DNA from 3 places in the Streptomyces sp. NPDC007189 genome. Region 1 is predicted to be linked to each of the others. Evidence: riboswitches for the same ligand, from Rfam matches in the RefSeq annotation. Region 1 holds a riboswitch; each other region holds the start of a gene.
What was found. Region 1 has a riboswitch for cyclic di-AMP ahead of AB0950_RS02375 (NlpC/P60 family protein). Riboswitches for the same ligand answer to the same signal wherever they lie in the genome.
Positions count from the first base shown of each region.

Region 2: another riboswitch for cyclic di-AMP. It lies ahead of AB0950_RS34000 (transglycosylase SLT domain-containing protein); the one in region 1 lies ahead of AB0950_RS02375 (NlpC/P60 family protein).
Region 3: another riboswitch for cyclic di-AMP. It lies ahead of AB0950_RS17820 (M23 family metallopeptidase); the one in region 1 lies ahead of AB0950_RS02375 (NlpC/P60 family protein).

Region 1 is NZ_JBEYEY010000001.1:512,652-522,385, reverse strand. Features, by position in the region: gene AB0950_RS02385 (NlpC/P60 family protein) at 1-83, opposite strand, end outside; gene AB0950_RS02380 (hypothetical protein) at 513-866, shown strand; gene AB0950_RS02375 (NlpC/P60 family protein) at 1,144-2,310, opposite strand; cyclic di-AMP (ydaO/yuaA leader) riboswitch at 2,318-2,486, opposite strand; gene pcrA (DNA helicase PcrA) at 2,697-5,177, shown strand; gene AB0950_RS02365 (peptidoglycan DD-metalloendopeptidase family protein) at 5,236-6,744, opposite strand; gene AB0950_RS02360 (alpha/beta fold hydrolase) at 6,975-7,826, opposite strand; gene AB0950_RS02355 (cobalamin B12-binding domain-containing protein) at 8,052-8,474, shown strand; gene AB0950_RS02350 (DUF5691 domain-containing protein) at 8,732-9,734, opposite strand, start outside.
Region 2 is NZ_JBEYEY010000021.1:141,550-151,283, reverse strand. Features, by position in the region: gene AB0950_RS34015 (ABC transporter ATP-binding protein) at 1-419, opposite strand, end outside; gene AB0950_RS34010 (sigma-E factor regulatory protein RseB domain-containing protein) at 490-1,704, opposite strand; gene AB0950_RS34005 (polyprenyl synthetase family protein) at 2,063-3,073, opposite strand; cyclic di-AMP (ydaO/yuaA leader) riboswitch at 3,654-3,865, shown strand; gene AB0950_RS34000 (transglycosylase SLT domain-containing protein) at 3,869-4,357, shown strand; gene AB0950_RS33995 (HAD family hydrolase) at 4,785-5,597, opposite strand; gene AB0950_RS33990 (FAD-dependent oxidoreductase) at 5,766-6,968, opposite strand; gene AB0950_RS33985 (ATP-grasp domain-containing protein) at 7,014-8,258, opposite strand; gene fahA (fumarylacetoacetase) at 8,574-9,734, shown strand, end outside.
Region 3 is NZ_JBEYEY010000007.1:354,889-364,622, reverse strand. Features, by position in the region: gene lhgO (L-2-hydroxyglutarate oxidase) at 1-998, shown strand, start outside; gene trmB (tRNA (guanosine(46)-N7)-methyltransferase TrmB) at 1,022-1,894, shown strand; gene AB0950_RS17830 (PrsW family intramembrane metalloprotease) at 1,936-3,252, shown strand; gene AB0950_RS17825 (aldo/keto reductase) at 3,296-4,240, opposite strand; gene AB0950_RS17820 (M23 family metallopeptidase) at 4,317-5,342, opposite strand; cyclic di-AMP (ydaO/yuaA leader) riboswitch at 5,350-5,518, opposite strand; tRNA gene AB0950_RS17815 (tRNA-Met) at 5,808-5,881, shown strand; gene AB0950_RS17810 (dihydrofolate reductase family protein) at 5,964-7,097, opposite strand; gene AB0950_RS17805 (MarR family transcriptional regulator) at 7,206-7,742, shown strand; gene ribA (GTP cyclohydrolase II) at 7,826-8,458, shown strand; gene AB0950_RS17795 (DHA2 family efflux MFS transporter permease subunit) at 9,126-9,734, opposite strand, start outside.

The DNA of each region.
Region 1 (9,734 bases):
GCGCCGGCCAGGGCGAGGGTGGCGGCCGTCCGGGCCGTATGGCCGCCGATCGAGCGTTGCCGGGGCTTGCGGTGCGCTGCCACCTGGACCGTCACGTCCTTCCATACGACTCGCAGGACCGAGGGGACCGTGTGTCCGGCGGCGGCCCGCACAGGGGGAGTGGGCCACCGCCGGACCCTTCTCGGCGGTGGTGGCCGACGGCCGCCCCTGGCCCGGGCGGCGGTGGGGAGTCGGTCACCTGGAGCAGGACGCTAGGCCTGTCTGTGACGAGCTGGTAACGCGGTGTACGGAACTGGTCCCGACGGATCGGGGAGCGACCGTATGTGACCGCATCGCCGTGCCGCGCCGGTCGCCTTCACGGAGCGTGGTGACCGAAGCGCGGAAAGCGGGACTGGCGGGAGGCGTGGGGTGCTATGGAGCGCATATATGCAAGATCGCCCATGCGGCGTACGGTCACTCGGGCCGGGGGCCGGTGACAGGACGCTGCGGGGCCCCTGGCTAGGCTCCGGCCCATGGACGCACTCATCCATCTCTTCGTCGGCCTGCACATCATCGGCATCGCCGCGCTGCTCGGCGGTTTCCTCACTCAGATGAAGGCGATGGGCCAGGGCACGGCCCGGTTTGTGCCCGGGATGCTGCACGGGGCGCTGACCATGCTGGTCACCGGCGTGGCGCTGGTCGGTCTCAACCAGGCCGACGACCACCACGTCAACACCATCAAGATCGGCGTCAAGCTGGCGTTGCTGATCGTGATCCTGGGACTGGTCTATGTGAAGCGCGACGAGGAGAAGCTCGACAAGGGGACCTTCGGGCTGGTCGGCACGCTGACCATGGCGAACATCTTCATCGCCGTCCTGTGGACCTGACGCTCACCCCGTCGCGGCAACCGCCCTGGCCAGGTCCCGCCACGCACCGCGTGTGCGTGAACACACCCGCCACGCACGCGTGGACGTCAAAACACCGGCCATCCCCGCGTGGGGATCGCGGCGAAAGCACCCACGCGCGCGCAGGGATCGGTCATGCCCGTCCGCGCGGGTGGGGATCAGGCCATGACCGCACGCGCGCACAGGGTGCGGAAAATGTCCCGTACGCGCGCGTGAGGTTCGGGAAGCGCCCGTACCCGCGCGCGGGGCGTGAACCCGGTCAGCCGGGGCGGACCACGCTGTGGATGATCGACTCGCCGCCGTAGTAGACGGACTCCTCGCGGACGTACGCGCCCGGCTTCGGGGCGTGGATCATCATGCCGTTGCCCATGTAGACGCCGACGTGGCTGATGTCGTCGTAGAAGAAGATCAGGTCGCCCGGCCGCGCGTCGGCCAGCGAGACCGTGGTGCCCGCGTCGACCTGGTCGTACGTGGTGCGCGGAAGCGTGACGCCGGCGGCCTTCCAGGCGGCCTGGGTGAGGCCCGAGCAGTCGTAGGAGTCCGGGCCGGTGGCGCCCCACACATAGGGCTTGCCGATCTGCGCACGGGCGAAGGCGAGCGCCTTCTCGGCCTTCGTGTCGTACGAGCTGGACACCGTGGACCCGGCCGAGCCGGAAGCGGACCCCGTGGACGCGGAAGCGGACCCCGTGGACGAGGACGCGGCGGCCTGCTGCCGTGCCGCCTGCTGCTTCGCCAGCTCCGCCGCCCTGTGCGCCGCCTCCTGCTGCTTCTGCCGTTCGATGGCGGCCAGCCGAGCCTTCTCCTGGGCGGTCAGCGTGGACAGCAGCTCGCGCGCGAAGGCCAGTTTTCGCTGCACGGTGGCCTTGGCGGTCCGCAGATCGTGCTGCGATGCGTCCAGCGTTCGCAGGCTCTCGGAGGCTTGGCGCCGGTCCTTCATGGTCGCGGCCTGCTCGCCGACGTAGGCGTCGACCGCGCGCTTCTCCCGGGAGGTCAGCCGGTTCATCAGCTGGCTCTGGTCGAAGTACTCCTGCGGGTCGTTCGCGAGCAGGAAGGTGGCGGTGCCGGGAGCGGCCGTGCCGGTGCGGTACTGGGCCGCGGCGAAGGAACCCAGCTCCTCGCGCGCCTTGTTGAGGCGCTCGGTGCGCCGGGCGAGCTCGTCGCGCAGGGCGTCGACACGTCCCCGCTGTCTGCCGGTGCGCTCCTTGGCCGCGTTGTACTTCTCGGTCGCCGACTCCGCCTGGCGGTAGAGGTCGTCGACCTTCTTCTCGACCTCCTCCAGGCTGGGCTTGGCGTGATCGGTTCTCGGAGCGGCCTCGGCGGTCTGCGAGAACACGGCCATGGAGGTGAGGGCTGCGGTGGCGAGGGCGGGGCTGCGGAGGCCCGCGCCAGAGGTCCCGCCGGGGCGCGGCTTGCGGTGCGACGCCAAGGGAGGCGACTCCTTCCAATGGGCCGCCTACCGGGTTAGCTGTCGGGTTCGGGCGGTGGTTCGGAAGGGTTGCCCTACGGCGTCGTCCCCTCGGGAGTCGGCCGATTCACCCCGGGATCGGTTGGGTCCCCGGCTCCGCGCGCCGAGGGGCGCGCCGGACTCGGCGGAGGCCGCGCACGCGGCCTGACGGCAACCTAGCCAACTCGTGTGACTAGTGTGAAGGTTGGTGCGTGATATGTCCGATACATTTTTGTGATCCGACGCCTGGATCACCGCCCCGTCAGCGGGTGATTCCGCAGCGTGAGGGTCATGCCGTGCCGCCTGTGACGGTCGTCTTTCCGGGACGGCGACCGGTTGTCGGTGGCGCGCCCTAGACTCGTAGAGCGATGAGCAGCCTCTTTGACGACAGCTTCCTGGCGGACCTCCAGGCCCCTCGCGGGCACGAGGAGGAGCCCCCGCCGCCGCCCGAGGACGATCACGCTCCGGAGCCGCTTCCGGACGATCTGTTCGGCGGGAAGTTCGACGCGCCGCCGGACCGGGACACCCACTACCGCGACGGCGCCCCACGCCCCGCCCTCGACTCGGCGGCCCTGCTGCAGGGGCTGAACGACAACCAGCGCGCCGCCGTCGTGCACGCCGGCTCCCCGCTGCTCATCGTCGCCGGCGCCGGCTCCGGCAAGACCCGCGTCCTGACCCACCGCATCGCCTACCTGCTCGCCGAGCGGCACGTGCATCCGGGTCAGATCCTCGCGATCACCTTCACCAACAAGGCCGCGGGCGAGATGAAGGAGCGCGTCGAGCAGCTCGTCGGCCCGCGCGCGAACGCGATGTGGGTGATGACCTTCCACAGCGCGTGCGTGCGCATCCTGCGCCGCGAGAGCAAGAAGCTCGGCTTCACCTCCAGCTTCTCCATCTACGACGCCGCCGACAGCAAGCGCCTGATGGCCCTGGTCTGCCGCGACCTGGACCTCGACCCCAAGCGCTTCCCGCCGAAGTCGTTCAGCGCGAAGATCAGCAACCTGAAGAACGAGCTGATCGACGAGGAGGACTTCGCCGCCCAGGCCACCGACGGCTTCGAGAAGACCCTCGCCCAGGCCTACGCGCTCTACCAGTCGCGGCTGCGCGAGGCCAACGCGCTCGACTTCGACGACCTGATCATGACGACGGTCAACCTGCTGCGCGCCTTTCCGGACGTCGCCGAGCACTACCGCCGCCGCTTCCGGCACGTCCTGGTCGACGAGTACCAGGACACCAACCACGCCCAGTACGCGCTCGTCCGCGAGCTGGTGGGTACGGGCGAACACGACGAGGACACCCCGCCCGGCGAGCATGACCTCCCGCCCGCCGAGCTGTGCGTCGTCGGTGACGCGGACCAGTCGATCTACGCCTTCCGCGGCGCGACGATCCGCAACATCCTCCAGTTCGAGGAGGACTACCCGAACGCGACGACGATCCTGCTGGAGCAGAACTACCGCTCCACGCAGACCATCCTGTCCGCCGCCAACGCGGTCATCGAGCGCAACGAGTCCCGCCGCCCGAAGAACCTGTGGACCAACGCCGGCCAGGGCGCCCGCATCACCGGCTACGTCGCCGACAACGAGCACGACGAGGCGCAGTTCGTCGCCGACGAGATAGACCGCCTGGTCGACGCGGGCGAGGCCAAGTCGGGCGACGTGGCCGTGTTCTACCGGACCAACGCCCAGTCCCGTGTCTTCGAAGAGGTCTTCATCCGCGTCGGCCTGCCCTACAAGGTCGTCGGCGGCGTCCGCTTCTACGAGCGCAAGGAGGTCCGCGACGTCCTCGCCTACCTGCGCGTCCTCGCCAACCCCGAGGACTCGGTGCCGCTGCGCCGGATCCTGAACGTGCCCAAGCGGGGCATCGGCGAGCGCGCCGAGGCGATGATCGACGCCCTCGCCCAGCGCGAGAAGATCAGCTTCCCGCAGGCGCTCAAGCGCGTGGACGAGGCGTACGGCATGGCCGCGCGCTCCACCAACGCCGTCAAGCGGTTCAACACGCTCATGGAGGACCTGCGCACGATCGTGGAGTCCGGCGCCGGTCCCGCGACCGTCCTGGAAGCCGTCCTCGAACGCACCGGCTATCTCGCCGAGTTGCAGGCCTCCACCGACCCGCAGGACGAGACCCGCATCGAGAACCTCCAGGAACTCGCGGCCGTGGCCCTGGAGTTCGAGCAGGAGCGCGGCGAGGGAGAGGCCGGCACACTCGCCGACTTCCTGGAGCAGGTCGCCCTGGTGGCCGACTCCGACCAGATCCCGGACGGCGAAGAGGGCGACGGCGTCATCACGCTGATGACCCTGCACACCGCCAAGGGCCTGGAGTTCCCGGTCGTCTTCCTCACCGGCATGGAGGACGGCGTCTTCCCGCACATGCGCGCCCTCGGCCAGACCAAGGAACTGGAGGAGGAGCGCCGCCTGGCGTACGTCGGCATCACACGCGCGCGTGAGCGGCTCTACCTCACGCGCTCGGCGATGCGCAGCGCCTGGGGGCAGCCGTCGTACAACCCGCCCTCCCGCTTCCTGGAGGAGATCCCGGCCACCCATGTGGACTGGAAACGGACGGGAGCGGCGGCGCCGGTGTCCTCCGGCCCGGCCGCCGGGATCGCGGCCTCGCTGTCCTCGTCCCGCTCGCGTTCGTCCGCGTCGGGCGCGTCCGGGTTCGCCACCCGGCGCACCGCGGAGAAGCCGGTGGTCGCGCTGGCCGTCGGCGACCGGGTCACGCACGACCAGTTCGGGCTCGGCACGGTCGTCGCCGTGAAGGGCACGGGCGGGAACGCGGAGGCGACGATCGACTTCGGTGACGCCAAGCCCAAGCGGCTGCTGCTGCGGTACGCGCCGGTGGAGAAGCTCTAGACACGCGTGAGCCCCGCCGGTCGGGCGGGGCTCTGCCGTGCATTCAGGGCCGGGTCGCTCAGGTCGGGTCCAGGCCGTGGCTGCGCAGCCACGGCAGCGGGTCGATGGCCGCCCCGCCCGCGGGCCGCACCTCGAAGTGCAGGTGCGGTCCGGTGGAGTTGCCGGAGTTGCCGGAATAGGCGATCGGCTGGCCGGCCTTGACGGACGTCCCGGCGGGGACCCGGTAGCTGGACAGATGGCAGTACCAGGTCTGCGTGCCGTCCTTCGCCGTCACGATCATCATGTTGCCGTAGGCGCTGTTCCACTTGGTGGAGACGACGCCGTCGGTGGCGGCCATCACCGTGGTGCCGTACGAGACCGGGAAGTCGATGCCCGTGTGCACGGACATCCAGTTCACACCGGCCTGGCCGAAGTAGGCGCTCAGCCCCTTCTGCAGGACCGGCAGCACGAACTTGGGGCGCAGCCGCTCCTTGAGCGCGGCCGCCGCCGCGGCCTTCTTCTGCTCCAGCTCCTGCTGGTTCTTCAGGTCGATCCGCTCCTGCGTCCGGCTCGCCCGGTCGGCGAAGTCGTGGGCGCCCGCGGACAGCGTCGTCAGCTGGCTGTCCAGCTTGCTGTTGGCGACCGACGGCTTGACCGCGTGCGCGTCCGAGGCGGAGGCGGTGGTGTCCTGGCCGCCGTCGCTCAGCGCGCCGACCGAGGCGGCGGCGATCCCGGCGACCCCCATCACACAGGCCGAGGGCACGGCGACGGTCAGCAGCGCCGAGCGCTTGGCGGGCGTACGACGGCGGGAGCGCGCGGCGCCGCGCGAGCCGCCCCGGGGCGCCGGCTTCGCACCGGCCTCCTCCTGGTCCTCCAGCAGAGCGGTCGCGGCGGGCAGTTCACCGGTGGCGCCCGACTCGTCGTCAACGAAGTGCTGTTCGCCGAAGGCGGTGTCCTCGTACGGCGTGTCGTCCTCGTACGGCGCCTGCGGGAAGGCCGCGGTCGCCTGCGCCTCGCCGACCTGGTCGTAAGCGGCGGTGGTCTGCAGGCCGAACGGTTCGGCAGCGTTCTCGGGCTGGGCCGGTACGGCGTGCCCGTCGGAGTTCCACTGCGTGGCGTCGTACGTGCCCGACTCGAAGGTCTGCGTGTCCCACGCCCACTGCTGGGTCGGCTCGGCGACGCCGGACGGGCCGGGCTGCTGCCAGGCACTCGCGTCCCACTGGCCGCTGATGTCGTTGCCCGTCGCCTGCGCGGGCACCGTCCAGGCGGTGGTGTCGTAACCGCCGGTGTCGTAGGCGGCGTGCTGCTGGGCCGCGTACGGGTCGTCGTAACTCAGGCCCTGACCGGTCTGCCACTGGGTGCTGTCGTACGCGCCGGTGGTGTGCTCGCCGGGCATGCTGCCGAACAGCGGGTCCGTGGAGAACGTGCCCGTGCCGCCGGGAAAACCGCTGGCGTCGTACCCGCCGTACGTGCTGTGGTCTCCGTAAGGGGGCTGCTGGGTGCCGTACGGGGTGTCGTAGTGCGCGGCTGAGGCGTCGGAAGCCGGGGCCGGGGTGGTCATGGTCCCCGACGGGTGACGGTCGTTCACCAACTTCTCTTTCGCCTCGACAACAGGGGCTGCCAGAGCAGTGCGGCGACTGTACCCGCCGGTACCTGGGCGCGACAATCTTCAGCTGGTTTCGCGCCCGCCGGAAACGGGCATTCGGCGGTGTTTCGGGGGCGCTGGACACGAGTTTGGCCGAGAGTTCGATTACTGTTCGACGCCTGGTGACTGTTCGTCACCTGTCCGTCACGCGTCCGTCGCCGTCCGTTGCCGCGTCACGCCACCGTCAGGCCGTCGGCAATCCGGCCCCCTGGAGCCGCGGTCTCGAGGGCCTCGCGTATCCCGGCCGCGACGGCGGGGTGCACGGGCAGGGCGAGATGCCCGATGCCGGTCACCCGGACGTTCTGCGCGTCGAGATCGGGGTGCTCCAGACAGGCCGTCTCCAGCGGCACCATCACGGAGTCCAGGTCGCTCCAAAAGCTCACGAACCGCGTACGGCAGCCGGGCGCGGGCCGGGCCAGCTCCTCGATGACCTGCGAACCGGGCCGCATCTGGCGCACGATCGGATGGGCGTTGGCCAACGGCGCCGCGCTGGTTCCCGAGTGCGGTGTACCCAGCGTGACCAGGGTGCGCACCCGCAGATCGCCGCCCAGACACTGCACGTAGTAACGCGCGATCAGCCCGCCGAGGCTGTGCCCCACGATGTCCACCCGGTCGCTGCCGGTGCGCTCGCAGATCTCCTCGACATGCCGGCCGAGCAGCTCGGCGGCGGCGCGGATGTCGCAGGTCAGCGGGGAGTAGTTGAGCGAGACCACGCGCTGCCTGCCGTGCTGGGCGAGGTTGCGGCGCAGGAACACGAACACCGAGCGGTTGTCGATGAAACCGTGCAACAGGACCACCGGCGGGCCCGAGCGGACCGGCAGCTGGGCGGTGCCGTCCTGGGCCGGCAGGGCGGGGGTGCGGCGCTCCTGGGTGAGGCCGGTCGGATACAGCAGGAGATGGCCGGCCAGGATCGCGGCCTCCAGGGCGGTCGCCTTCAGCAGCGCCACGGAGATTCCAGCAATTCTGCCGGGCCACAGGCGCCGGCAGAGCGGGAGGAAGAGTGGCAGTACCCCGGTGACCTTCATGGGCCGACCTCCTGTCGGCACGCCGGAGGACGGCTCTGCCCCCCGTGTGCCCTCATGTCCCACCATGTGATTTCCCCCTCGCTGCGCGCCGTAAAACTGCCGGTTGCGGGATGCTGGAGATAACGTTCGTTCACTTGACGACGGGTGGCGGAACGCACCAAAAGTGCGGTACTTGTCGTTACGGACGGAAGCGATCGCTTCCGTGGTCGTTTGATGGAGGCAGTGATGGGTGTGGCAGCCGGTCCGATCCGCGTGGTGGTGGCCAAGCCGGGGCTCGACGGCCACGATCGCGGGGCCAAGGTCATCGCGCGTGCCCTGCGCGACGCCGGTATGGAGGTCATCTACACCGGGCTCCACCAGACGCCGGAGCAGATCGTGGACACCGCCATCCAGGAGGACGCCGACGCGATCGGCCTGTCCATCCTGTCCGGCGCGCACAACACGCTGTTCGCCGCGGTGATCGACCTGCTCAAGGAGCGCGACGCCGAGGACATCCTCGTCTTCGGCGGCGGCATCATCCCGGACGAGGACATCCCGCCGCTGAAGGAGAAGGGCGTCGCGGAGATCTTCACGCCCGGCGCGACGACCACGTCGATCGTGGAGTGGGTGCGGGAGAACGTACGCCAGCCGGCTGCCTCCGGCGGCTGAGAGGCTTCCTGCGGCGGTTGAGCGGGTGCCCTGGGCGCTCCGCTGGGCCGCGCGGTGCCAGGCCGCGTGCAGCCCGGCGCCAGGCCGCGTGCAGAGGGTGTTTCCGGTGGTTGAGTGGGTGCCTGGGGCGGTTGAGCGGGTTTTGCCGGCTGTCGAGCGGATGTCTGCGGCGGTTGAGCCGGTGGTTCGGTGAGCGGGGGTCGAGGTGCCCGGCGGTGTCGATCCGAGCACCCCGCCCGGCCTGAACGGCGCCGTCCTCAGCCCTCGGGCGGGCCGTCGGCGCCGGCCGGTGCCAGTTCGGCGGCCATCTCCGCCCTGAGCCGCAAGGTGGTCACCAGCCGCTGGAACGCCTCCGCCCAGTAGCCGCCGGCGCCCGGCGCCGCGTCCTCCCGTTCGTCGGGTATCGCCAGCAGCGCCTCCAGTCGGCCGACCTCCGCGGGATCCAGGCAGCGTTCGGCCAGACCCATCACCCCGCTGAAGCTCCACGGGTAACTGCCCGCGTCCCGCGCGATGTTGAGCGCGTCCACCACCGCGCGGCCCAGCGGAGCGGACCAGGGCACCGCGCACACCCCGAGCAGCTGGAAGGCCTCCGACAGCCCGTGCGTGGCGATGAACCCGGCCACCCACGCGGCCCGTTCCTCCGGCTCCAGGGCCACCAGCAGCTTCGCGCGCTCCGCCAGCGACACCGCGCCCGGCCCGCCGGCCTCCGGCGCCCACGGCGAACCCAGCAGCGCCCTCGACCACTCGGTGTCCCGCTGCCGTACCGCCGCCCGGCACCAGGCCGCGTGCAGCTCGTCCTGCCAGCCGTCCGCGACCGGCAGCGCCACGATCTCCCGCGCCGTCCGCCCGCCGAGCCGTACCGGCCACGTGCTCAGCGGCGCCGCCTCCACCAACTGCCCCAGCCACCATGACCGTTCCCCTCTGCCCGCGGGAGGTGTGGCCACCACACCGTCGCGCTCCATGCCGGAGTCGCACTCGAGCGGCGCTTCCACCGCGATCGCCGGCGACGGCCTGGTGCGGTCGAGGGCCACACACGCCTGGGCCCGTACGGCCATGCGCGCGGCGAGCGCCGACGCGGGCAGCGCCGACAGCAACTCGGCCGCCGTCGCCCGCACATTGCGGCTGCGGTCGCCGAGCGCCTGCTCAAGGAACGGCTCGTCGGCGGCGGACAGGCCGGTGCGCAGCGAGTCGAGGAACATCAGCCGGTCCTCCGCCCGCTCCGTCGGCCAGGTCGAGGCCAGCAGTTCCCGGGCGAGCGCG
Region 2 (9,734 bases), on a different contig from region 1:
TCGGCGGTCGGGTCGGCGGCGTCGTAGCGCAGCAGGTTCTCCCGGCCGGAGAGGAAGCCGTACAGGGCCGGGCCCTCGATGAGCGCGCCGACCTGGGGGAGGACGGACCGGGCCGCCCGGGGCATCGGGCGGCCCAGCACGCGGACCGTGCCCGCGGTCGGCTCGATCAGGCCCATCAGCATGCGGATGGTGGTGGTCTTGCCCGAGCCGTTCGGACCGAGGAAGCCGAAGACGCTGCCCGCCGGGACGGTCAGGTCGAGGCCGTCGACGGCGAGCTGTCCGCCGCGGTAGCGCTTGGTCAGGCCACGGGTTGCGATGACGCTCGCCTCCGCGTCCCCCGGGACACGCTCCTCCGGCTGCCCCGGGGCACGCTCCTCCGCGTCCCCCGCCTCCCGCTGCGTGGCGGACGGTCCGTCCATCGGCTCCCCCTCGATGCGTGCTCTTCTGAAGGGTCAACGCACGGTCACGGTCCGTAGTGCCCGAAGCGGATCACTTTCCCGCGTCGGCCGCCTTCACCAGGGCGTCCTTGGTCACCGCGCCGACGTACACCTTGCCGTCGTCGGTGATCAGGGCGTTGACCAGACGGGTGGAGAAGACCGTGCCCTTGCCGAACCCGCCCGACACCTTGTCGCCCAGCGAGCCGAGGAAGCCGCCGAGGTCACCGGCCTTGGACCCGGTCGGCAGGCCGCCCTTGGCGCCGGTGTCGAAGGTGGCGATGGACGTCCAGCCCTTGCCGAGGACGTCGGAGCCGTTCATGCCCTTGCCGAAGCCCTCGCCGGCCGCCCGCTCGTGCTTCCCGGGCGCCGTGTCCTGCTTCTGCTCCGTCACCTTCGCGCCCTTGGGCGGGGTGAAGGCGAAGGTGGAGGCGGCCGGCTTGGCGAAGGAGACCTGGGCGAAGCCCACGTCGAGGACGGCGGCGCCGCCGCTCTTCGGGGTCAGCGTGAACTTCAGCGGCATGCCCGTCTTCGCGTCGACGGCGATGCTGATCGCGCCGACCGTGGTGCCGGACTGGCGGGGCTTGACCAGCAGCTTGTAGGCGTCACGGCCGGCGACCCGCTCGGTGCCGTCGACGGTGACGGACGTGGTGTCGTCCACCGACTTCAGCGCCTGGTCGGCGAAGTCCTTAGGCGTGGCCGGGGGCTCGGCCCGGTGCTCCTTGCCGGAGTCGGCCGAGGTGCCGTGATAGACCTCGTTGCTCTTGCTGTCGTAGCCCCACACGTTCCTGCCGTTGTGGATGAGGCTGTACTCCGAGCCGCTCTCCAGCAGCGACAGCTTCTGCTTCTCCGGGCCGTCGGCGGCGACGCGCAGGGTGTGCGTGCCGGAGACCAGCTCGGTGAGCTTGGACTGCGGGTCGGCGGAGGAGCCGTCCCCGGAGCCCTTTGCGGCGCCGGAGGCCAGGCTGTTCTCCAGGCCACCGAGGTCGGGCAGGCCGAGGTCGGTGTCGATCCGCACGGTCCCGGACATCTGCTGCACGTCCGATTTGGCGATCTTCTCGATGAGCTGCTGTGCGGTGATCTTGGGCAGGTCGGGGTCACCGGAGGCGGCGAGCGCCGGGACCAGACCGATCGTGGCCGCAGCCACGCCCACCACCGCGACCGGGACCGCGTAGCGGGCGGCCTTGCGGCGGCCGGCGTGCGCTTCCTCGTCCCGCGTGGCGTCCACTCGTGCGGCGTCCACTGCGTCGTCGGATTCGTACGGTGCCATGTCTGCCTTACCTCCGTCGTCGGCGGCGGCTGTTCTCACGCTGGTCCACCCGAGCCGCCATTCTCACCCGAATCGGTGAGGAGTGGTGATTTCCGTGGTTTCCATCTCACCAAATCGGCCTTGAGGAAGCGTCAGACCTCGGAGCCAACTCCGCGTACTCCTGCGGTATGACGCGCAGGGCACCCGGCTCCGCCGACCCGTAGGGGTCTCATCAGAACGGAGGGGGCCGTACGGGGCGGGGAGGGTCGCGCGGGCACGAGCGCGATGGCGTACGGGCACGCGCGCGTGGCCGTACGAGTGGTGGGCCGTCGGAGGCCGCCGTGGCGCGGCCGCCGGAGACGTGTGGGGCAGGGCCGGGTCAGCCGGCGCGGTGGACGACCGCGTCGCACAGCTCCAGCAGCGCCGCCTTGGCGTCGCACTCCCGCAGCGGGGCGAGCGCGGCGCGGGCCTCCTCCGCGTACCGGACGGTGTCCCGGCGGGCCTGCTCCAGCGCGGGGTGGGCGCGCAGCGCGGCCAGCGCCTCGGCGTGCCGGGCGTCGTCGCTGAGGTCGGAGTCCAGCAGCTCGCACAGGGCGACGTCTTCGGGCAGCCGCAGGCGGGCGGTGCGCTCGCGCAGCCGGAGCACGGGCAGCGTGGGGATGCCCTCGCGCAGGTCGGTGCCCGGGGTCTTGCCGGACTCGTGGGAGTCGGAGGCGATGTCCAGGACGTCGTCGGCGAGCTGGAAGGCGACCCCGAGCCGCTCGCCGTACTGGGTGAGCACGTCGACGACCGTCTCGTCGGCACCCGACATCATCGCCCCGAACCGGCAGGACACGGCCACCAGCGAGCCCGTCTTGCCGGCGAGCACGTCCAGGTAGTGCTCGACCGGGTCGCGGCCGTCCGAGGGGCCGGCGGTCTCCAGGATCTGGCCGGTGACCAGCCGTTCGAACGCGAGGGCCTGCACCCGGACCGCCTCGGGGCCGAGGTCGGCGAGGATCTGGGAGGCGCGGGCGAAGAGGAAGTCACCGGTGAGGACCGCGACGGAGTTGCCCCAGCGGGTGTTGGCGCTGTCCACACCGCGCCGCACGGCCGCCTCGTCCATGACGTCGTCGTGGTACAGCGTGGCCAGGTGGGTCAGCTCCACGACCACGGCCGACGGCACGACGCCCGGCGCGTAGGGGTCGCCGAACTGGGCCGCGAGCATCACGAGCAGCGGCCGGAACCGCTTCCCGCCGGCCCGTACGAGATGCTGCGCTGCCTCCGTGATGAACGGGACCTCGCTCTTGGTGGCCTCGAGCAAGCCTTCCTCGACAGCCGTCAATCCGGCCTGGACATCGGCTTCCAGAGCCTGGTCCCGCACGCTCAGCCCGAACGGCCCGACGACGGTCACGAGGGGTCTCCTGTCTGCTGGTGTCTGCTGGCGATTACACGGTTTGTCGATAGGTCGCTGCCATCACTCAAGTCAGCGTATCCGGTCCCTGTTCGATCACCGATAGCGCCCACCGGTCCAGCCCGGGTGCTATCAGATCATGACCGGTATGTTTTCGATCAAGTGGTAAAAACGGACATTCATCGACTTAACAGGAACCCACCCGCTTTGTCGCGAACGACAGGCGGGCGGAGTAACCCCGCACACCCTCCCCGCGCCACCGCGATCACCTACGACACCGACAGACACCGCGATCAGCACGACAACGACGGGCACCATGCCACGGGTTCCACCACTCAGCCGATCCGCGCAAATACCCCATATCGGATTTGGCATACTTTGTTATTTCGTGAGTTGGGTCACGCGCGGTCTCGCACGCGGGAACCCGCCACGCCTCTCTCCCTCCTTGCCCGACCGGCGAGTTGAGGCTTGGCAACCGCAAAGGATCAAGTACCACATATGGCATCGGCCAAGGTCAAATGGGGCGTTGTGTGACGCAGACACTTGTTCCCGGCGTGTGCTCTCGCATACCTTCCCGGCCGTCGGGCGGACGCCGAATCCTGCCGCCGCCCGCTCACCCATCCACGGACCATTCGTACGGCAGGAGCGGGGGACCCAGGTAAGTCGCCGGACCGGTCGGCACCGCACCGCACCGGTACGGCTAGGGGTGAAGCCGTGTCTCTTCCGGGCACGGCCGGGCACCTCCCCGCCCGAACCCGACAGCTCACCTCGCAGGCGTAGGAGAGGAACGTCCCCATGCCTGCAGCCGCTCGGCACCGCCGACCCCGCAACAGCCGCCTCGCCCGCGTCCTCGCCGCCACCTGCGCCGGCGCCGCCGTACTCGCCCTGCCGCTCATCGGCGCCACCAGCGCCTCCGCGGCCACCACGAGCAGCACCACGACCCCCACCACCCCCGCGGGGCACCCGGGCAACGTGGACGGCTGGATCCGCCAGTCGCTCGCGATCATGTCCCAGAAGGGCATCCCCGGCACCTACAACGGCATTTACCGCAACATCATGCGGGAGTCCTCCGGCAACCCGAACGCCGTCAACCTGTGGGACTCCAACGCCGCCGCCGGCATCCCGTCCAAGGGACTGCTCCAGGTGATCGACCCCACGTTCAACGCGTACCACGTGGCCGGCACCTCCTTCAGCCCGTACGACCCGGTCGCCAACATCACCGCGGCCTGCAACTACGCCGCCGCGCGCTACGGGTCGATCGACAACGTCCACAGCGCCTACTGACGCCCCCCAGACAGTCCACAGCCCACTCCCTGAGGCTCCCTGTGGCCACAGACCGCTCCCTGAGGGCCCCCTGTGGCCACAGCCCACTCCGTGAGAGCCCCCTGCGGCCACGGACCACTCCCTTAGGACCCCCTGCGATCCACGGACCGCTCCTGAAGGACCCCTGCGGCGCATAAAACCGCTCCCTGAGGGCCGCCGCGCCCCCACGGGACGCCCCCTGAACGGTCCCGCGACCCGGCCGCTGCCGACGCCGCGGGCCGCCCCGACCCCGGCCGCCCGGCACGTTCCCCGCACCTGACGAGCGGGGGCGTACCGGGCGGCCGGTCGGCATCCGGCGCACACGCGCGCGTGCCGCACCCGGCCGGTGCCGGCCTCCTCCAGGCGGCCGCGCACCGATGTGCCGGTCAGTCGGTCCGGTGCGCGAGGGTCAGTGGACCGGAAACAGTCGTTCGAGGGCGACGGCGACGCCGTCGTCCTCGTTCGACAGGGTGATCTCGTCGGCCACCGCCCTGAGTTCGGGATGCGCGTTGGCCATGGCGATCCCGCGCCCCGCCCAGTCGAACATCGGGATGTCGTTGGGCATGTCGCCGAACGCCAGCGCCTCCCGCGCCGCGATCCCGAGCCGCTCGGCGGCCAGCGCGAGACCGGTCGCCTTGGTCACCCCGGACGGCTGCAGTTCCACGGTCCCCGGCCCGGACATGGTGACCGTGGCCAGCGAGCCCACCACCGCGCGCGCCACGGCCGCCAACTCGTCGTCCGACAGGGCGGCGTGGCGCAGCAGTACCTTGCTGATCGGCGCGCACCACAGGTCGTCGCGCCGGCCGACCCGCACCGCCGGCAGGGTCGGGTGCGGCATCCGGTACCCGGGCTCGATGAGCGTGAGACCCTCCACGCCGTCCTGGTCGACGGCGGCGTAGACCTGCCCCACCTCGGCCTCGATCTTGCCGAGCGCCGTCTCGGCCAGCTCCCGGTCCAGCCGGACCGACCACAGCAGCCGGCCGGTCCCGGCGTCGTAGACCTGTGCGCCCTGTCCGCACACCGCGAGCCCCGTGCAGCCGAGGCGCGCGAGCAGGGGCCGTGCCCGCGGGGCCGGGCGGCCCGTCACCACCAGGTGCCGGGCGCCGGCCCGCGCCACCCGCGCGAGCGCGGCGAACGACCGGTCGGAGACGGTGTCGTCGCCGCGCAGCAGCGTTCCGTCCAGGTCGGTGGCGATCAGTGCATATGCGGGGGAGGCTGCCATGATCAGAGAATACGGATACCGCGCCTCCTCGACTCACCGTGCCGTGCTGCGCACTTGCGTGCTGACCGGCCCCAAGTGGCGCCCGCCGGCTCCCTGCTGGCCGACTTGGAGGTGACCGGACGTGGGCCGGTTACGTGACACATCCGGACCGGGTTTTGCGCGCCCAAGTCAGCCGTGGGCCGACGCCAGGTGTTTCGCCAGGCGCGGGGAGGCGAACTCCGTGCCGCAGACGAAACGCATCACCGGGCCGTACGACGACGCCGCAGGCAGGCCGGTGAAGTACAGGCCGGGGACGGACGACACGAAGCCGGCGCCGAGCTTCGGGGCGCCGCGACTCACCGCGAGCCGGGTGCGCAGTCCGTGGCCGAGGAAGTCCATCGCCGCGATGTCGACGCGGTAGCCGGTGGCGGCGATGACGTGGTCGGCGGTGAGCCGCTCGGTGCGCCCGCCGTGGGTGCGGACGGTGAGGTCGGGGCTGCCGTCCGGCGCCTCCGCGGCCACGACCCGCTGCACGTCCTGCACCTGTACGGCGCTCTCGAAGCGCTCGCGCAGCCACCAGGCTCCGAGCGGGCCGAGGACCCGGCGGACCAGGAAGTGCCGGGTGGCCTCGGGCAGATAGCGGTAGGGGTGCGGGTAGTAGCTGAGCGCCCACAGCGACCAGGCGCGGCCGAACGGGGACTCGGGTCGCAGCTTCGGCTGCTCCCAGGGCGGGGCGCCGAAGGCGACCCGGCCACGGCCGCGCGCGACGACACGCACGCGTGCCCCCGCTTCGGCCGCGAGCGCCGCCGTCTCCAGCGCGGACTGGCCGGCGCCGATCACGATCAGTTCCTTGCGGGCGAAACAGCCCAGGTCATGGTGCTGGGAACTGTGCGAGACCGCAGCGGTGGGCGCCGGCCCGTCGGCCGCGGCCCCCGCGAGCTCCGCCGGCAGATGCGCCAGGCCCGACAACCCGGTGGCGACGACGACCGCTCGCGCGGTGAACATCTCGCCCGAGTCCAGTTTCAGTTCGAAGCCGCCGCTGTTGTCGCGGTCCGCGGAGACCACCCGCACCCGCTCCAGGCCGGGCACCAGCTTCTGCTGGAACCACTCGCCGTAGGCGATGAACGTCTCCGCCGGGATGATGTCCTCGTCGGTCACCAGGCGGCGGATCCCAGCCGCGTCGCAGTAGTCGGCGAGGGTGTGTCCGTGCTGCGGGCAGTCGAAGTTCGAGGCGGCGGGTGTGGACTTCAGGAGCATGCCCTCGGGCATGTGGTCGCGCCAGCTGACCATGGGGTCGCCGAAGACGCGGACGGCAATGCCGCGCGCCCGCAGATGGGCGGCGGTGGACAGGCCGAACGGCCCGGCCCCGATCACTGCAACCGGTCGAGTCACGAAGTCCCTCCCCAGGACACGGTGTGCCACGCGCGGTGGCCTTGCCTACTTCGTGGAAGTGCCGCTGCCGCGGCGGTTGGTCCGCCACAGCTGGTACAGGTGCTTCGCGCCCGGGCGCACGAAGCGGGCGAGCATCGTGAGGAACGGCAGCGGGTCGTCACCCGCGAACCAGGCCAGCTCCGTCCCGCTCGCCTTCGCCGGCGCGTGCGGCGTCGTATAGCCGCTGCGGCGGTAGGCGAGGAGGGCGGGCAGGTCGATGTTCTCCACGATGTAGCGGTGGCCGGCCCGCTGTTCCCCCTCCGGAACGGGGCGGCCGGTCAGGTTCAGGTGCATGGCGCGTACGACGTCCACTCCCGACTCGTTCTCGAACAGCCGGAACTGGGCGCCCATGCGCGGGTTGAAGTCGAGAAGCTTGTACTGTCCGTCGCGCCGGTCGAAGCGCAGGTCGAGGTCGATGATGCCGCTGTAGCCGATCTGCTTGATGAAACGCGCGGCGAGGTCGGTGAGTTCCGGGTTGTCGACGACGTACGCGTTGGCCGTCATGCCGGCGTGCGGCGGCCAGGAGCGCACCTTGACGCCGGTGAACAGCGCGAGCGGGCTGGAGTCCTGGTCGAAGCAGGCGTGCACGATCCAGTCCTCGGCCTCCTCGCGCGGCAGGTACTCCTGGAGGATCACGCCGGGGCTCTCGCCCCAGTCACGCGCGAGGGAGAGCAGCCCCGCGCGCGTGGCGATCTTCGTGGTGCCGTTGACGGCAGGCTTGCTGCGCCGGACGAACGCCTCCCGGTTCTTGGCCACCACCGGGAAGCGTGCCGTGTCGGCGAAGGCGACGATGTCCTCGTACGACTCCGGGAACGCCGACGCGGGGCTGGACAGGCCGTGCTCGACGCACAGTTCGTGCAGGCCCTGCTTGCTGGCGAGCCGGCGCGGCAGCCCCGGGTCGACGCGCGGGAACAGAAAGGAACCGGCCAGCTCGTCCTGATGCTCGGCGATCAGTACGGCGGCCTCCTCGTCCGTGGGGACGAGGACGGTGGGGCGGCCGATGCGGCGGCCGATGCGCAGCAGGCCCTCCACCAGGTGACCAGGGTTCTCGGCGCCGGTCGTCGGCCACACGAAGGCCTTCTTCAGATAGCGCGAGGACGCCGCGGGCGTGTACGCGTCCTCCGTGATGGCATACATGGGCACACCGAGCCGGCCCAGGCTGCGGATGGCGCCGACGCCGCCGTGGTGCAGCGGATAGTCGCCGAACTTGACGATCAGTCCCGGCACGTCCCGGTTCGCCTCGAATGGCACACCGACGGTGTCTCCGGCCACGGGTCCCCCCACGTGTCCCCCCAATGGAACGGACCCACCCCGTCCGTGTCCCAAAGGACGCTAAGCCGGAATTGCCGCCTCCGACAAGGCCTATTCGGACATTGCGAACTCTTTAGGCGGGGTGCGGGCAACCTTTTGAAGACCCCTCGACACGCACCTTTCGGACACTTCCCGGACACTCCTCGGGGCTAGGCATGGGGCTCTGCCCAAGACACGCATCACGGCCGTAACGTGTGGCCCGACCACATGGAACGATCGCCATGCACGGCCCGGATGAGAGTGAGGCAGCACCCCATGCCCCCCTTCAACGTCCCCGAGGGCGACCCCTTCGGCCCGCACAACCTTCCCTATGGCGTGTTCTCGCCCTCCGGCAGCACGGAGCGCAGGGTCGGTGTCCGGCTCGGGGACCAGGTCCTCGACGCGGGCGCCGCGGCAGCCGCCCTGGGCTCGCCGTACCACGCACTGCTGGCGCGGCCCACCCTCAACGCGCTGCTGGCCGCCGGCCGCCCGGCCTGGTCCGAGGTACGGGGCGCGATCACGGACTGGGTCACCGACCCCGCGCACCGCGAGGCCGTCGAGCCGCTGTTCCACCCCCTGTCCGAGGTGACCCTGCACCTGCCCTTCGAGGTGGCGGACTACGTCGACTTCTACGCCTCGGAGAACCACGCCCGCAACGTCGGCCGGATCTTCCGCCCCGACGCCGAGGACTCCCTCACCCCCAACTGGAAGCACCTGCCGATCGGTTACCACGGCCGCTCCGGCACGGTCGTCGTGTCGGGCACGGACGTCGTACGGCCGTCCGGGCAGCGCAAGTCCCCGGCCGACCCGGCACCCGTCTTCGGCCCGTCGGTCCGGCTGGACATCGAGGCCGAGGTCGGCTTCGTCGTGGGCGTCCCCTCCACGCTGGGCAGCCCGGTGCCGCTGGACCGCTTCCGCGACCACGTCTTCGGGCTGTGCCTGCTCAACGACTGGTCCGCACGCGACATCCAGGCCTGGGAGTACGTCCCCCTCGGCCCCTTCCTCGGCAAGTCCTTCGCAACCTCCGTGTCGGCGTGGATCACCCCGCTGGAAGCGCTGGAGCACGCGCGCGTGGCGCCTCCCGAGCGCACACACCCGCTGCTGCCCTATCTGGACGACTCGGCGCCCGGCATCGAACCCGGCGGCTACGACCTGCGGATCTCCATCGCCGTCAACGGGCACGTGGTCTCCGAGCCGCCGTTCTCGACCATGTACTGGACCGCCGCCCAGCAACTCGCCCACATGACCGTGAACGGCGCCTCGCTGCGCACCGGCGACCTGTACGGCTCGGGCACGGTGAGCGGCCCCGAGGACCGCCAGCGCGGCTCGCTGCTGGAGCTGACCTGGAACGGCCGGGACCCCCTCGACCTCCCGGACGGCAAACGCGCCTTCCTGGAGGACGGCGACGTGGTGACCCTCTCGGCCTGGGCCCCTGGC
Region 3 (9,734 bases), on a different contig from region 1:
TGCGGGGCGCAGCCGAGATGGTGAAGTTCTGCGCCGAGTACGGCATCGCGCACGCCGTCACCGGCAAGCTGATCGTCGCCACCGAGCGCGAGGAGCTGCCCCGTCTGCACGCGCTCGTGCAGCGCGGTCGGGAGAACGGCATTCCGGTCCGCGAGCTGGGCCCCGCGCAGATCGGTGAGTACGAACCCGAGGTCCGCGGCCTCGCCGCCATACACGTCGGCACCACGGGGGTGTGCGACTTCGCCGGGGTGGCCCGGCAGCTGGCGCAGGCCTCCGGCGCCGAGATCCGCTACGGCGCCCGGGTCGTCCGGATCGACCGCCGCCCGGAGCGGGGCGTGGCCGTCCTCACCGCAGGCGGAGACGTCGTGCGCGCGCGGGTGCTGGTCAACTGCGCCGGCCTGCACTGCGACGAGGTGGCCCGGCTGACCGGGGACGAGCCAGGGGTGCGGATCGTGCCGTTCCGCGGGGAGTACTACGAGCTGGCGCGGCCGGAGCTGGTGCGCGGGCTGGTCTATCCGGTGCCGGACCCGGCCTTCCCGTTCCTCGGGGTCCATCTGACCCGGGGCATCGACGGCGGCGTGCACATCGGACCCAACGCGGTGCCGGCCCTGGCCCGCGAGGGGTACGGCTGGGGGGTCGTACGCCCCCGGGAGCTGGCCGGGACCCTGGCGTGGCCGGGGTCGTGGGCGATCGCCCGGCGGCACTGGAGATACGGCGCCGGCGAGCTGCACCGCTCGCTGTCCAAGGGGGCGTTCCTCCAGGCGGTGCGCCGGCTGCTGCCCGCGGTCCGGGCGGACGACCTGGTCCGGGCCCCCGCCGGGGTGCGGGCCCAGGCGGTGCTGCGGGACGGCACGCTGGTCGACGACTTCCTGATCCGGGAGGGAGCGCGGGCCGTCCATGTGCTCAACGCGCCGTCCCCGGCGGCCACCGCCTCCCTGCCGATCGGGCGGGAGATCGGGCGCCGGGTGCTGGACATGCTCGGAAAGGCGTCCGCGTAGTGCCCCGTAAAATCGGAAGCACTGTGTCTGACTCCCTGAACGCGCCCGAAGCCCCCACGCCCGTCCCCCACACCGCCGGCGTGCCGGTCCGGCACACCCGGGCCAAGGGGGAGCCCCGGTTTCCGGACGGTCCCAAGGCCGATCCCGCCGGGTCGCACTTCGAGCGGCGCATCCGCAGCTTCCAGCCGCGGCGCAGCCGGGTGACCGCCGGGCAGGCGGACGCGCTGCAGCGGCTGTGGCCGAAGTGGGGCCTCGACATCGACGGGCAGCGGGTCATCGACCTGGCCGAGCTGTTCGGCAACGACCGACCGGTCGTGCTGGAGATCGGGTTCGGGATGGGCGAGGCCACCGCGCAGATGGCCGCCGCCGACCCGGACACCAACATCCTCGCCGTCGACGTCCACACCCCGGGCCAGGGCAATCTGCTCGCTCTGGCCGACCGCGCCGGCCTGTCCAACGTCCGGGTGGCCAACGGAGACGCGATCATCCTGCTCAGGGAGATGCTCACCCCCGACTCCCTCGACGGGCTGCGGGTGTACTTCCCGGACCCCTGGCCCAAGAAGCGGCACCACAAGCGGCGGCTCATCCAGCCCGCGTTCCTCGACCTCGCCGCGACCCGGCTCGGGCCCGGCGCGCTTCTGCACTGCGCGACCGACTGGGAGCCGTACGCCGAGCAGATGCTCGAGGTCCTCACCGCGCACCCCGACTTCGAGAACACGCAGGCGGACGGCGGTTTCGCGCCGCGCCCCGGGTTCCGGCCGCTGACCCGTTTCGAGGGCCAGGGACTGGAGAAGGGACACGTGGTGAACGATCTGCTCTTCCGCCGCGTACCGCACCGGGACGGCGGTCCCCGCGACCGGCAGGACTGTGATCAGTCCGGTCAGCAGGACCGATAAAACCTCCAGCCCTTCGTCCCGCCACCGTTAGGGTCGATGCCGTGGCCACCAGTCCTCCCTTCCCGACGTATCCCCCGGGCCCCCACGGCCCCGTGCTGCGCCATCCGCACTGGTGGCAGCGCCAGTGGGTGCGGTACGGGGCGCTGATCACCCTGCTGGCCATGTCCGGTCTGGTCATCCTGGCGCTGGTGCGCCGGCAGACCGGCACCGAGGGGTTTCTCGTCGGGCTCGGCCTCGCCGTGCTGCCCGTGCCCTGGCTCATGGCCGCCTTCCGGTGGCTGGACCGGGTGGAGCCGGGCCCCTGGCGGAACCTGGTGTTCGCCTTCGCCTGGGGAGCGTGCGCGGCGGCGCTGATAGCCATCGTCGCCAACAGTTTCGCGACCAAGTGGATAGCCACCGCCACCGCCGATCCGGCCAGTGCCGACACCCTGGGCGCCACCGTGATAGCGCCCATCGTGGAGGAGTCCGCCAAGGCCGCCGCCGTCCTGCTGGTCTTCCTCTTCCGCAGACGCGACTTCACCGGGATCGTCGACGGGGTGGTGATAGCGGGCATCACCGCCACCGGGTTCGCGTTCACCGAGAACATCCTCTACCTGGGCACGGCCTTCGGGGCCGACCAGGTCAGCGGCGGCAGCGGCATCGCCTCCGTCACCGCCGCCACCTTCTTCGTGCGCATCGTGATGTCGCCCTTCGCGCACCCGCTGTTCACCACCCTCACCGGCCTCGGCTTCGGCGTCTCGGCGCTCTCCGCCGAGCGGCAGCGGGCCCGGCGGGTGCTGCTGCCGCTCGGCGGTCTGCTGCTGGCGATGAGCATGCACGCCTTCTGGAACGGCTCCTCCACCTTCGGCGAGTTCGGGTTCTTCGCCGTGTACGGCGGATTCATGGTGCCCGTGTTCGGGCTGCTGACCTGGCTCGCGATCTTCACCCGGCAGCGGGAGCTGCGCACCGTGCGGGAGGAACTGCCGGCGTATGTGCTGGCCGGGTGGCTGGGACCGGCCGAGCCGTTCGCGCTCGGGTCGATGCGGGCGCGGCGCACGGCCCGGGACTACGCCCGGCACCACGGCGGCCGGCCGGCGGCGCGGGCCGTGGCCCAGTACGAGGCGTACGCCACCTCGCTCGCCTTCCTGCGACACCGGGGGCGCCGCGGGAAGGCCGGGGCCGACTTCGTCGTACGGGAGCGGGAGCTGCTGGACGAGCTGTGGAAGCGGCGGGATGTCGCGCGGCCGGCGCTGGAGTACGCGGCCCGCGTGGCACCGCAGCCACGGCCGGTGTACACGCCGCCGGCGCCCACGCCCTACTGGCCGGCGTACGGCTATCCGGCGGCGCCCTACTCCGCCTACAACCCGTATCGGACGTAACGAGCTCCGGTTACGGCGGAAAAAGATCAGCCGCGGCGGGAGATCAAGCCGACGCCTCCGTCAGCTGGGTCAGTTCCTTCTCCGTCAGCTTCAGGTCGACCACGCCGAGCAGGGCCGGGAGCTGTTCCACCGTGCGGGCCGAGGCGATCGGGGCGGTGATGGTGGGCTGGGCGGCGAGCCAGGCGAGGGCGACCGTGGCGACGGGGGCGTCGTGGGCGGCGGCGATCTCGTCCAGGGCCGCCAGGACCTTCTGGCCGCGCTCGGAGTCGGCGTACTCCTGGGCCCGGCCCGCGCGGGCGCTGTCGACCTTGGTGCCGGGGCGGTACTTGCCGGTCAGGAAGCCCGCGGCGAGGGAGAAGTACGGCACCGCGGCCAGGCCCTCCGCGGCGACCAGGTCCCGCAGCGGGCCCTCGTAGGTGTCGCGGGAGACCAGGTTGTAGTGGGGCTGGAGGGCGACGTAGCGGGCCAGGCCCTCGCGGTCGGAGAAGTCCAGCGAGGCCTTCAGGCGCTCGGGGCTGATGTTGGAGGCGGCGATGTGCCGGACCTTGCCCGCCCGGACCAGCTCGTCCAGCGCGCCGATGATCTCCTCGACGGGGATCTCGGGCTTGTCGAAGTGGGTGTAGTAGAGGTCGATGTAGTCGGTGTCCAGGCGGCGCAGGGAGGCGTCGGCGGCGGCCTTGATGTTGGCGGCGGACAGCCCCTGGTACTCGGGGTGCTGGCTGACCTTGGTGGCGACGACGACGCGGTCGCGGTTGCCGCGGGACTTGATCCACCTGCCGAGGACCGTCTCGGACTCGCCGCCCTTGTGGCCCTCGATCCAGGCCGAGTAGGAGTCGGCGGTGTCGACGAAGTTGCCGCCGGCCTCCGCGTAGGCGTCGAGGACGGCGAAGGAGGTCTCCTCGTCCGCGGTCCAGCCGAAGACGTTGCCGCCCAGGCAGAGCGGGAAGACCTCGAGGCCGGAGGAACCGAGTGTGCGCAGAGAAGTCATGCCACAAGTCAACGCCGGCGGTGGATGATCGCATTCCACCACCGGCGTGGGAATCCCGCGAAAAGAGCGGTGCGGCTCAGGGGTTGAGGCCCTTGCCGCGCAGCCACGGCGCCGGGTCGACGGCGGAGGCCTGCCCGTTCGGGTGGACCTCCAGGTGCAGGTGCGGGCCGGTGACGTTGCCGGTGGCGCCGACGCGGCCGATGACCTGGCCGGTGGAGACCTTCTGGCCGACGGAGACGTTGATCGAGGACTGGTGGCAGAACCACAGCTCGGTGCCGTCGTCCAGCGTGATGATGGTGCGGTAGCCGTAGGCGCCGGCCCAGCCGGCCTCGGTGACCGTGCCGCTGTGGACGGCCTTGATGAGGGTGCCGGTGGGGGCGGCGAAGTCGAGACCGGTGTGGTAGCCGGACGACCACATCGCGCCGGGCTGCCCGAAGGTGCCGGTGATCGTGTAGGACACGACCGGCAGCGTGTACTCCTTGGCCAGCTCGGCCAGCCGCTTGGCCTCGGCGGCCTTCTTGGCGTCGGCCTCCGCCTTCTCCTTGGCGGCGGTGGCCTTGGCGGCGGCCTCCTTCTCCGCCTTGGCGGCCGCGTCGGCGGTCTGCTTCTCGGCGGCGGCGAGCACGGCGGCGGTGGCCTTGCTGTCGGCCTGGCCCCGCTGCTGCTCGGCCTGGGCCATGATCCGGTTGCGCAGCGCCTCCCCCGCGTTGCCGCTGTCGGCGCTGTCGGTGGTGGTGCCGACCTTGCTGAGCCCGGTGGCGGTGGCCTCGGGCGCGGGGGAGGAACCGTCGAAGATGTGCTCGACGGAGTCCAGGTCCGGCAGGGAGATGGAGACCGGCGGCTTGCCGGTGTTGGCGCTGGCCATGCCGCCCGCGCCGACCGCGGCCATCACGCCGACGCCGAGGACGGTGGAGCTGCGCGCGAAGCCGCCGCGCTGCTTGGCGACCCGGTGCCGGCCGCGGACCGGGGAGACGGAGTCCTCGGTGGGGTTCCACTCCTCCCAGGGGCCCTCCTCGGCGCGGTAGGCGCCGTAGCCGAAGGTCTCCGGCTCGGCCTGCGGGGGCATGAAGGGGGCTTCTGGGGCGGGCGGGTTGGACGCCACTCGGGCGTGCTCCTTTCCTTCCTCCGCCTACCGGGTTAGCTGACGGGTTCGGAGCAGGAAGGTCTCCTACGCGCGTATACCGGACGTGGACTCTGCGAGTCCACGACGGCATCCGCGTGATTCACCCCAAGGTGGTGGTTCCCCGGTTCCCTCGCGGGATTCGGCGCGTGCGCACGGAGCCGCCTCTTGTGACGGCTGGGACGACCGCGCTGCGTTATCGAACGTTAATAGACCTGGCAGTCACTTTCCAAGCCGTTCGGCTTGATCATTAAGGTTTCCGGCCGCGGACTTACCGGCCAGGAGTGCGGCAAAAGGGGCGAGTTGACCGGCGTACAGCAGCGTCGGCGTTTTTGATGGTGTCTCAGATGTTATGCGGACGGCGGTCGCCCGGTCACGCTCGGTGAGGGGGCCGCCAGGGGCGTCGTCGAGCGGCCCTCCGACTGGTGTATGCTGGAGTCACAACGACGCGGGGTGGAGCAGCTCGGTAGCTCGCTGGGCTCATAACCCAGAGGTCGCAGGTTCAAATCCTGTCCCCGCTACTGAAGGCTCAGGGCCCGGAAACCAGCTGGTTTCCGGGCCCTGAGTGTTTTTCGGCCCCCGGTGTCTCCGGGCCCGCAGTGTTCACCCCAGCAGGTGGGCGTTCGGCGCCTTGGCGAGGTCCTCCAGTTCCGGCAGGACGACCACCTGCGCGCCCCCGCCGGCCAGGACCCCGGTCCCGTCGGCCCCCGGCACGAACGTGTCCGGCTCCTGCCACGCCGTGACCACCCGCCGTACCCCCGCGCGAAGGATCAGCTCGGCGCAGGGCGCGGGCCGTGAGGCGCGCCGGGCGCAGGGCTCCAGGCTGCTGTAGACGGTGGCGCCGGCCAGCCGCGGGTCGGCCGGATCCACCTTGGCCAGCGCGGCCTCCTCCGCGTGGACCACCGCGTCCCCGCCCTCCCGCGAATGGCCGCGGGCCAGCTCCGTGCCGTCGGCGGCGACCACCACCGCGCCGACGCTGAACGCCGTCTTCGACGGCGGGCACAGCGCGGCCAGCTCGCAGGCGGTGCGCAGCCAGTGCCGGTCGGCGGCGGCGGGCAGCGGCCCGCTGCCGGGGGCCGTGGGCTCGTAGCGCATGAGGACCACGTCCTCGATACGGCGGGTCTCGGTGAGCCGCAGCCGGCCGGCCTGGTAGCCGCCGGGCCCGAACAGGCGGGGCGCGGCCGGGTCGCCGACGAACAGCGGCGCGAGGACCAGCTGCAGCTCGTCGGCGAGTCCCTGCCGCAGCAGCTGGGTGTGGACCGTGCCGCCGCCCTCGACCATCAGCCGCCGCACCCCGCGCACGTCGTGCAGGTGGGACAGCAGGGCCCGCCAGTCGAGGGCGGGGCCGAGCGGGACGACGTCGGCGACGTCGCCGACCCGGCCGACGGCCCGCTGCGCCCCCTCGTCGGTGGTGTAGACGAGCTTGTCGCCGCCGGTGTGCCAGAACCGCGCGCCGGGATCGAGGTCGCCGGTGGCGGTGACGGTCGCCTTCAGCGGGTACTCCGGCCGGCCCGCCCGGACCCGGGCCGCGCGCCGCTCGGCGGAGTTGACCAGCAGCCGCGGATTGTCGGCGCGGATCGTGCCGGCGCCGACGAGGATGGCGTCGACACAGGCCCGTACCGCGTCGACCCGGTCGAAGTCGGCCGGACTGGACAGCAGCAGCCGGTCGGGGCCGGTGTCGTCCAGGTAGCCGTCGAGGGAGACGGCGGCGGACAGCAGCACGTACGGGTACGACATCGGCGCGGTCTCCCTGCGAGTCGGCGAAGCGGTGTGTGGTTCAAGAGGCAGTACCGGGTTCGACAAGCGGCACTTGGTTCAAGTTTGAAACAAACTTACACTGGCGGCATGACGACCCGCTGGCTCAGCCCCGAGGAGCTGCGCGCCTGGCGCGCGTATCTCGCCGCGACGCGCCTCCTGGAGGACGCCGTCGACCGACAGCTCCAGCAGGACGCCGGCATGCCCCACCTGTTCTACTCCGTGCTGGCCAACCTCTCCGACGCGCCCGACCGCCGGCTGCGGATGACCGATCTCGCCGAGACCCTGAAGATCACGCGCAGCAGGCTGACGTACGTGGTCAGCCGCCTGGAGCGGGACGGGCTGGTGCGCCGGGAGGAGTGCCGCTGGGACAAGCGCAGCAGCATCGCCGTCCTGACGGAGAAGGGCATGGCCGTACTGGAGCGTACGGCCCCCGGACACGTCGACACCGTGCGCGCCACCCTGTTCGACCGGCTCACGCCGGAGCAGGTGGGGCAGCTGGAGGAGATCTGCACGGGGATCGCGCGCGGCCTGCAGGGCGAGGGCGCCGCGCCGCGGGCGGAGGACGTGCCCTGGCGGCGCCGTTCGTCCTGTTCCGGCCCCGATTCCCCGGCCGGCGGAAACTGATTGCTTTAACTTTTAAGCATGCGGTAGGGTCCCTGCGTATCGCTGCTTCAAATCTGAAGCAAGCAGCCTACGGAGGGATCCGCATGCCCGACACTCCCGCCGCCACGCCGCGCGCCCGCGTCCGGGTACCGCTGCGCTTCCACGACGGCTACGGCGTCGACGCCGAGCTCGTCACCTTCCACGGCCTGGCCGACGGGCAGGAGCACGTCGCCGTCGTCCTCGGCGACCCGGCGCCGGGCGCGGTCCCGCTGGTGCGGCTGCACTCCGAGTGCCTGACCGGCGACGTCTTCGGCTCGGCCCGCTGCGACTGCGGACCCCAGCTGCGCGAGGCGGTCGAGCGCATCGCCGGCCGCGGCGGCGTCCTGCTCTACCTCCGCCAGGAGGGCCGCGGCATCGGCCTCTACAACAAGCTCGACGCGTACGCCCTCCAGGACCAGGGCCTCGACACCTACGAGGCGAACGCCGCGCTCGGCCTGCCGGAGGACGCCCGCGACTACACGGCCGCCGCGCAGATGCTCGCCGCCCTCGGCATCGGCGAACTGGACCTGCTGTCCAACAACCCCGACAAGGCCGAGCAGTTGCGCGCCCTGGGCGTCACCGTCCGGGACCGCATCCCGACCGGCGTCTTCACCACGCCCCACAACGTCCGCTACCTCCGCGCGAAGGTCCTCCAGACCCGCCACACGCTGCCGCTGACGGAGCTGGGGGTGGGGTGAGGCGGGCAGGGTTCGCGCGGGTCGCTCGGCGGCGTGACGCGAGGACCGGCGGATCCGTTCCGGGCTTCCGGCGCGGGTTCGTGAAGGGTGCTCGGCGGCGGGACGCGAGGACCGGCGGATCCGGGTCCCGGCTTCCAACCCGGCTCGCCGGCGGTCCCTCACCGCCCTCGCCGACACCCCGGGAGAGCCAGGGCGGACAGGGTTCGCACGCGGTGCTCGCCGGCGGGACACGAGGACCGGCGGATCCGTTCCGGGCTATCGGCCCGGGTTCGCGCGCGGTGCTCGGCGGCGGGACACGAGGACCGGCGGATCCGGTCCAGGCTTCCGGCCCGCTCGCCCGCGGCGCCCCTCACCGCCCTCGCCGACACCCCGGGAAAGCCAGGGCGGACAGGGTTCGCGCGCGGTGCTCGGCGGCGTGACGCGAGGACCGGCGGATCCGAATCCCGGCTTCCGGCCCGGCTCAGCCCGCGGCCCCTCACCGCCCTCGCCGACACCCCGGGAGAGCCAGGGCGGACAGGGTTCGCACGGGGCGCTCGGCGGCGGGACGCGAGGACCGGCGGATCCGTTCCGGGCTATCGGCCCGGGTTCGCGCGCGGTGCTCGGCGGCGGGACGCGAGGACCGGCGGATCCGGGTCCCGGCTTCCGGCCCGGCTCAGCCCGCGGTCCCTCACCGCCCTCGCCGACGCCCCGGGAGAGCCAGGGCGGGCAGGGCCGACAGGGCCAGCAGGGTGGCGGCGACCGTGTAGGCCGTGCGGAAGCCGGACGGGTGCGGGCCCGCCGCGGCGAGGACCACCGACAGCACGGCCGTGCCGACGGACGCGCCCAGCTGGGAGGTGATGCTCAGCGCGGTGCTCGCGGCGGGCAGTCGGTCCCGGGGCAGATCACGGCTCGCGGTGGTCATCGTCGGCATCAGAACCATCCCGATGCCGATCCCCATCACCATGGCCGACCCGGCCATCCGCCAGGGCGCGACCCCGGGCACCCCCGCCTGCCAGGCCATCAGCGCCATGCCGAGGGCGGCCACCGCGACACCGGCCGGGATGAGCCGGCGCGGTGCCACGCGGTCGATCCACCGCGCCGCGACCTGCATGGTCGTACCGACGACGAGACCGGCCGGCGCGCCCAGCAGGCCGGCCGCCGTGGCGCTCAGGCCGCGCTCCTGCTGCCAGTACAGCGGGCCGAGCAGCATCGAGCCGAAGTAGCCGCAGGTGAACAGGGCGAGCGTGCCGGCGCCGGCGGCGAAGGCGCGCTCGCGCAGCAGGCGCAGGTCCAGCAG